Linked DNA regions of Pseudosulfitobacter pseudonitzschiae. The protein of the gene in region 1 binds, or shares a complex with, the protein of each later gene. Links are inferred from orthologs where the notes say so. Each region holds a gene or a part of one and is shown on either strand. Other genes may lie near its edges. The genes, in order: SULPSESMR1_RS14955 and xseA.

Region 1 (2,986 bases):
AGACGGGACAGATAGGACGACATCGCGCCCACAGGCGGGGCAATGGACATTTCGTTGTCGTTCAGGATGACAATCAGACGTTTGCCCAGATCACCCGCGTTGTTCATGGCCTCATAGGCCATGCCAGCGCTCATGCTGCCGTCACCGATCACGGCAATCGCGTCGCCCAGCCCTTCGGGTGTCACGCCACCCAGATCACGCGCCACGGCAAAGCCGAGCGCGGCACTGATCGAGGTGCTGGAATGGGCCGCACCAAATGGATCATATGGGGATTCGCTGCGTTTGGTGAAACCCGACAGGCCGTCCTTTTGGCGCAGCGTGCGGATACGGTCGCGGCGTTCGGTCAGGATTTTGTGTGGATAGCACTGGTGCCCCACGTCCCACACGATCTTGTCGCGCGGCGTGTCGAAAACAGCGTGCAGGGCCACGGTCAATTCAACCACACCCAGACCTGCGCCCAGATGTCCGCCGGTGACCGACACCGCAGCCACGGTTTCGTCGCGCAGTTCACCAGCCAGCTGATGCAGCTGGGCATCGCTGAGGTGTTTCATGTCAGCGGGGCGCCGGATCGTATCCAGCAAAGGGGTGTCGGGGCGGTCCGTCATGTGCGGCCTTCTGTCATTTCTCGCGGCGAATGACAAATGCGGCGGTTTCGCGCAGCACGTCGGCATCCGGTCCATATACATCTAGGGCGTCGCAGGCCGATTGCACGAGATCAGCCGCGCGCTGTTTCGCCCCGTCGAGACCCAGCAGAGACACGAAGGTGGCTTTGCCAGCATCCGCGTCTTTGCGCGTTGCCTTGCCAACGGTATTGGCATCGCCGGTCACGTCCAGAACATCATCGGCAATCTGGAACGCCAGCCCCATCGCTTGGGCATAATGGCGCAAGGGTGCCGTATCGTCCCCTGCCATACGGGCGCCGGCACAGGCTGACCATTCGATCAAGGCACCTGTTTTGCCGCGTTGCAGGTATTCGATCTGGTCCAGTGTCAGCGGCGTATCGGCAGTTTCGGCGGCAATGTCCAAAGCTTGCCCCAGCACCATGCCCCTTTGCCCGGCGGCCAGTGCCAGTGTGTGCGCGAGATCGGCGCGCGCAGGGCCGACGTCGCTGTGCGTGACCAATTCAAAGCTGAGCGCATGGAGCGCATCACCGGCCAGCATGGCGGTGGCCTCATTCCATTTGACATGAACTGTGGGCTGGCCCCGTCGCAGATCGTCATCGTCCATACAGGGCAGATCGTCGTGGACCAGCGAATAGGCGTGCATCGCCTCGATGCCGGTGGCGGGCCAGAGAGCGGCGGCAGGGTCCAGCCCGTGCAGCCGCGCCGATTCCAGCACCAGAAACCCGCGCAGCCGCTTGCCACCCTTGGTGGCATGGGCCATCGCGTGGGTTACGGGCACATCATCCAAACCGCCCAAAACGGTGTCGAACTGCGATTGGATCTGCGTTGCGGCCTGTGCCAGCCGGGCGGAAAACATCGACCTACTGAATGTCGACGGGCGCAGTGCCGGTGGGGTTGCCGTCGCTGTCCAGCGTGATGGCGGCGACTTTTTCCTCGGCTTCTTTCAGCTTGGCCTCGCAGCGCGCTTTCAGAGCTGCCCCGCGTTCATAAAGCGTAATCGACTCGTCCAGTGCCACATCGCCGCGTTCAAGCTGGCCCAGAACCTGTTCCAGTTCGGCCATCGCTTGCTCAAAGCTCATCTCGTTCACGGGTGTCTCGGTCATGCGCGGCGCCTCTTGCTACTTCGTGTGCAGCATAGCGGCGTTCGCGACCCGATGCCAGACGGACAAGCCGCAGTTTTTGCGCAGTTAGTCCGGTGCCAGCATATAGCCTGCGCCGCGCACTGTTTGCAGGTAACGGGGTTGTTTGGGGTCACTTTCGATTTTGCGACGCAGACGGGTGATTTGTACATCAACCGCGCGTTCTTGTGCCTGGCCACGGTCGCGACCCAGTTCCTCGACCAGTTTGGCGCGGCTGATCGGGTTGCCGGGTTGTGCAGAAAATATCTTCATCAACAGCATTTCGGTGCCGGTCAGACGCACAATGTCCTGACCCTGCCACATCTCGCCGCGTTCAAGGTCATAGCGGATGTCGCCCAGATGCAGGATTTTGGGCATGCTGTCTTCGGCTGGGGTGTCGGGCATACGCCGCAGTACGGCATTGATGCGCAGCAGCAGTTCTTTTGGCTCGAACGGTTTGGGCAGGTAATCGTCGGCACCGGCTTCAAATCCTTCGATGCGGGCATCTGTTTCACCGCGCGCAGTCAGCAGCAGGATTGGCGTGGTTTTGGTTTCGCGCAATGACCGGCACAGGCTAAGACCGTCTTCACCGGGCATCATCACATCAAGAATGATCATGTCGAAGTCCAGCCCCGTCAGGATGCGCCGTGCGTGCTGGGCGTCGCGGGCGGCGGTCACCAGAAAGCCGTTCCGGATCAGGAATTTCTGCAACAGTGTGCGGATGCGTTCGTCGTCATCTACGACCAGCAGGTGGGCGTCAAAATCGCTCATGCGCCGTTTTCCTTCAGGCGGGCATAAGCGCGCCGCATTTCGGGGTCCATCATCGCTTCAAGCACGCGGCGGAACCCTCCGACGGCGTCTGGCCCGGCTTCGCGAAAAGCTGCGCGCATACGGGCGCGTTGGGCGTCGGACAGTTGCTGTTCCAGCGCACGACCCGCCTCTGTCAGATACAGGTGGCGTTCGCGTTTGTCGTTCTGGCCCACCCGGCTTTCGACCAGCCCGTCTGCAATCAGGGTGCGCAGCACGCGGTTCAGCGACTGTTTGGTCACACCCAGAATGTTCAGCAGATTGTTCACCGTGGTGCCCGGTGCGCGGTTGATAAAGTGCACCGCTCGGTGGTGCGCACGGCCATAAGCCATGTCTGCCAGAATGCGGTCGGGATCGGCCGTAAACCCGCGATAGGCAAAGAACATTGCCTCGATACCCTGTCGCAGTTGCTCGTCTGTCAGGAACAGCAGGCTTTCG
Region 2 (3,217 bases), 2.2 Mb from region 1 along the record:
TTCGACGCAGTGGGATGCGCTGTGCCATGTGGGTGGGCAGTTCGACACGACGGGCGACGGCAACACCCGCAAGGTGTTTTACAACGGTTACCGCGCAGGCGAAGACATCATCGGCCCCGACGCGATGGACGATGCCGGTGTCGGGCCCAACATGAAGCCGCACAGCACATCACAGGCAACCGCATTGGGCATCGAAAACGCGGCTGCCCACGGCATTCAGGGGCGCGGCGTGATGGTTGATTTGCGCGCACACTTTGGCGACGATCGCACGTTGGTGAATTACGACATGCTGATGCGCGTGATGGAGGCCGATGGCGTGCGCGTGGAACAAGGCGACATGCTGGTGCTGCACACCGGCTTTGCCCAAGTGATTCTGGACATGAACAAAGATCCCGATGAGGATCGCCTGCACAACGCCTGCGCGGTATTGGACGGGCGCGACGCGCGGCTGTTGCAATGGATCACCGACAGCGGCGTCGCCGCCATTGCCGCCGACAACTATGCGGTCGAGGGCTATCCGGCGACACCGGGTGAGGGCTGTTGTTCCACCCTGCCCCTGCACGAGCATTGCCTGTTCAAGAACGGCATCATGCTGGGCGAGCTGTGGCACCTGACGCCGCTGGCCGACTGGTTGCGGGCCAACGGGCGGTCACGGTTTCTGATCACGGCACCGCCTTTGCGGTTGCCCGCGGCAGTTGGGTCTCCGGTGACGCCGGTGGCGACGGTCTAGAGGGTTTCACCTCTAGAACAGCGATCCCTGATCGGGTGCCTTGGCGGTGGACTTTTTCGGGGCAGCCGCCTTGCCACCGACCACCAGTTTGCCATCGGCAAATTCGATCTCAAGGATGGACGATTTCTTTGCCCGCGCCTTGGTTGTCACAACATCGCCGTCGCCGCGCACCACCGCATAGCCGCGCGCCAAGGTCGCCTTGTAGCTAAGCGTTTCGCGCAGCCGGTCCATCGCGTCGATCTTGCGGCGCAGGGTTTCGGTCTGGCCATGCCCTGCGCGCACGATGCCAGCGGTCAGGCGGTCCAGATCGCGCCGCGCCGTGGCGGTTTGCGCCGTCATGGCGGCAGGATCGAAACGACCCGTGCGCGTGGTGAAACGTTCCGATTTTGCCGCGACCGCACGGCTCAGCGCTGGTGCCAGACGCGCCGACAGCTTGTCCAGATCACGCCGTGCGGCCATGACGCTGCGGCGCAGGGTGGCAGGGCGCAGGCTGCCCGACGCTTCGGACAGCTTGACCTTGCGCCGCTGCACTCCGGCAATCAGCGCAGGGCCCAGACGGTCGCCCAGCACATCCAGCCGCTGTCGCGGACTTTCCACCAGTGTTTCGGGGCGGGGCAGCGCACGGCCCAGATCGCTCAGCCGCTGACGGCGACGGATCAGCGTGGTCGACAGTGCCTGCGACATTCGCGCGCCCTGCCCGCCCAGCCAAGCGAGCAACTCGTGGCGCACTGGGACGGCCAGTTCCGCCGCTGCCGTGGGCGTCGGCGCACGTTTGTCGGACACAAAGTCGATCAGCGTGGTGTCGGTCTCGTGGCCAACCGCCGAGATCAGCGGAATATCGGATGCAGCCGCCGCGCGCGCGACGATCTCTTCGTTGAACCCCCACAGGTCTTCCACACTGCCCCCGCCGCGTGCCACTATCAGCAGATCGGGCCGTGGCAGCGATCCGCCAGGCGTCATCGCGTTGAACCCCTCGATGGCGCGGGTCACCTCGGGTGCACAGCGTTCACCCTGTACAGCCACCGGCCAGATCAGCACCTTGCGCGGAAAGCGGTCGCGCAGACGATGCAGAATATCACGGATCACCGCCCCCGACGGCGACGTGACCACGCCGATGATGTCGGGCAAATAGGGCAAGGGCCGCTTGCGGTCCTGATCAAACAGCCCCTCGGCTTGCAACATTCCCTTGCGTTTTTCCAGCAGCGCCATCAGCGCGCCCATGCCCGCCGGTTTGATATCTTCGATAACGATCTGGTATTTCGACTGCCCGCCAAAGGTGGTGATACGCCCCGTGGCGATCACCTCCATCCCCTCTTCGGGCTGGGTTTGCAGACGGCTGGCCACACCTTTCCACATCACACCGGAAATCACGCTGCGGTCATCCTTGAGGTCCAGATAGACATGCCCCGAACGCGGACGCGACACGCGGCCCACCTCGCCACGGATGCGCACATGGCCGAATTCGCCCTCGATCACCCGTTTGATAGCCCCGGAAAGCTCGGTGACGCTGAACTCGGGAGAGTTGCCAGCCTCGGCGGGGTCGTCGATCAGGTCCATTGGTGTGCCTTGCGTGCTTGTGTGGCGGGTGCGTGCAGACTAGAACGCGGGGCAACAAAGGCCAAGGAGTGTGCGCCATGAATATTCTGATCCTCGGCAGTGGTGGCCGCGAACACGCTCTGGCATGGGCGGTGGTGCAAAACCCCAAATGTGACAGACTGATCGTTGCCCCCGGCAATGCGGGCATCGAATCTATGGCGGAATGCGCGTCACTGGATATCGAAGACGGTGGTGCGGTGGTGGCACTGGTCGAGGAAGAATCGATTGATTTCGTCATTGTCGGCCCCGAAGCGCCACTGGCCAAAGGAGTGGCTGACCGTCTGCGCGACGCAGGGGTACTGGTCTTTGGCCCAAGTGCAGCCGCAGCGCAGTTGGAAGCGTCCAAAGCCTTTACCAAAGAGATTTGCGATGCCTGCGGGGCCAACACGGCCGCCTACGGCCACTTCACCGATGCGGCATCGGCCCGCGCCTATGTGCAGCAGCAAGGCGCGCCGATCGTGGTCAAGGCCGACGGACTGGCCGCAGGCAAAGGTGTGATCATCGCCGAAACCGTGGCCGAGGCAGAAGCCGCGATTAACGATATGTTCGGTGGTGCCTTTGGTGGTGCGGGCGCGGAAGTGGTGATCGAAGAATTCATGGATGGCGAAGAGGCTTCGTTCTTCGTGCTTTGCGATGGCACGGATGTGCTGCCGATGGGCACCGCCCAGGACCACAAGCGCGTCGGCGAAGGCGACACCGGCCCCAACACCGGCGGCATGGGCGCCTATTCACCCGCACCGGTGCTGACGGATGCGATTGCACAAACCGCTCTGGACCAGATTATCAAGCCTTGCATGGACGAGATGGCCAAACGCGGGATGCCCTATCAGGGCGTTCTGTACGCCGGGCTGATGATCAAGAACGGCGTGCCGCGTCTGGTGGAATACAATG

Evidence for each region.
Region 2: the proteins of SULPSESMR1_RS14955 (region 1) and xseA are in contact, whole or in part, in a cryo-EM structure (PDB 8TXR), measured with the Escherichia coli proteins. The link is inferred for Pseudosulfitobacter pseudonitzschiae from one-to-one orthologs.

The regions. Positions count from the first base shown.
Region 1 is NZ_CP022415.1:3,029,886-3,032,871, reverse strand. What follows is about bases 106-2,768. They hold SULPSESMR1_RS14955 (exodeoxyribonuclease VII small subunit), read right to left. Parts: upstream 1,727-2,768; coding sequence 1,484-1,726; downstream 106-1,483. Other genes in these bases: SULPSESMR1_RS14945 (MarR family winged helix-turn-helix transcriptional regulator), read right to left, coding at 2,509-2,768; SULPSESMR1_RS14950 (response regulator), read right to left, coding at 1,811-2,512; SULPSESMR1_RS14960 (polyprenyl synthetase family protein), read right to left, coding at 619-1,479; dxs (1-deoxy-D-xylulose-5-phosphate synthase), read right to left, coding at 106-605. Outside these bases: more of dxs, read right to left, coding at 1-105; more of SULPSESMR1_RS14945, read right to left, coding at 2,769-2,986. UniProt on the Escherichia coli protein: Bidirectionally degrades single-stranded DNA into large acid-insoluble oligonucleotides, which are then degraded further into small acid-soluble oligonucleotides.
Region 2 is NZ_CP022415.1:869,056-872,272, reverse strand. The notes cover bases 16-2,909. They hold xseA (exodeoxyribonuclease VII large subunit), read right to left. Parts: upstream 2,288-2,909; coding sequence 743-2,287; downstream 16-742. Other genes in these bases: purD (phosphoribosylamine--glycine ligase), read left to right, coding at 2,365-2,909; SULPSESMR1_RS04155 (cyclase family protein), read left to right, coding at 16-730. Outside these bases: more of SULPSESMR1_RS04155, read left to right, coding at 1-15; more of purD, read left to right, coding at 2,910-3,217. UniProt on the Escherichia coli protein: Bidirectionally degrades single-stranded DNA into large acid-insoluble oligonucleotides, which are then degraded further into small acid-soluble oligonucleotides.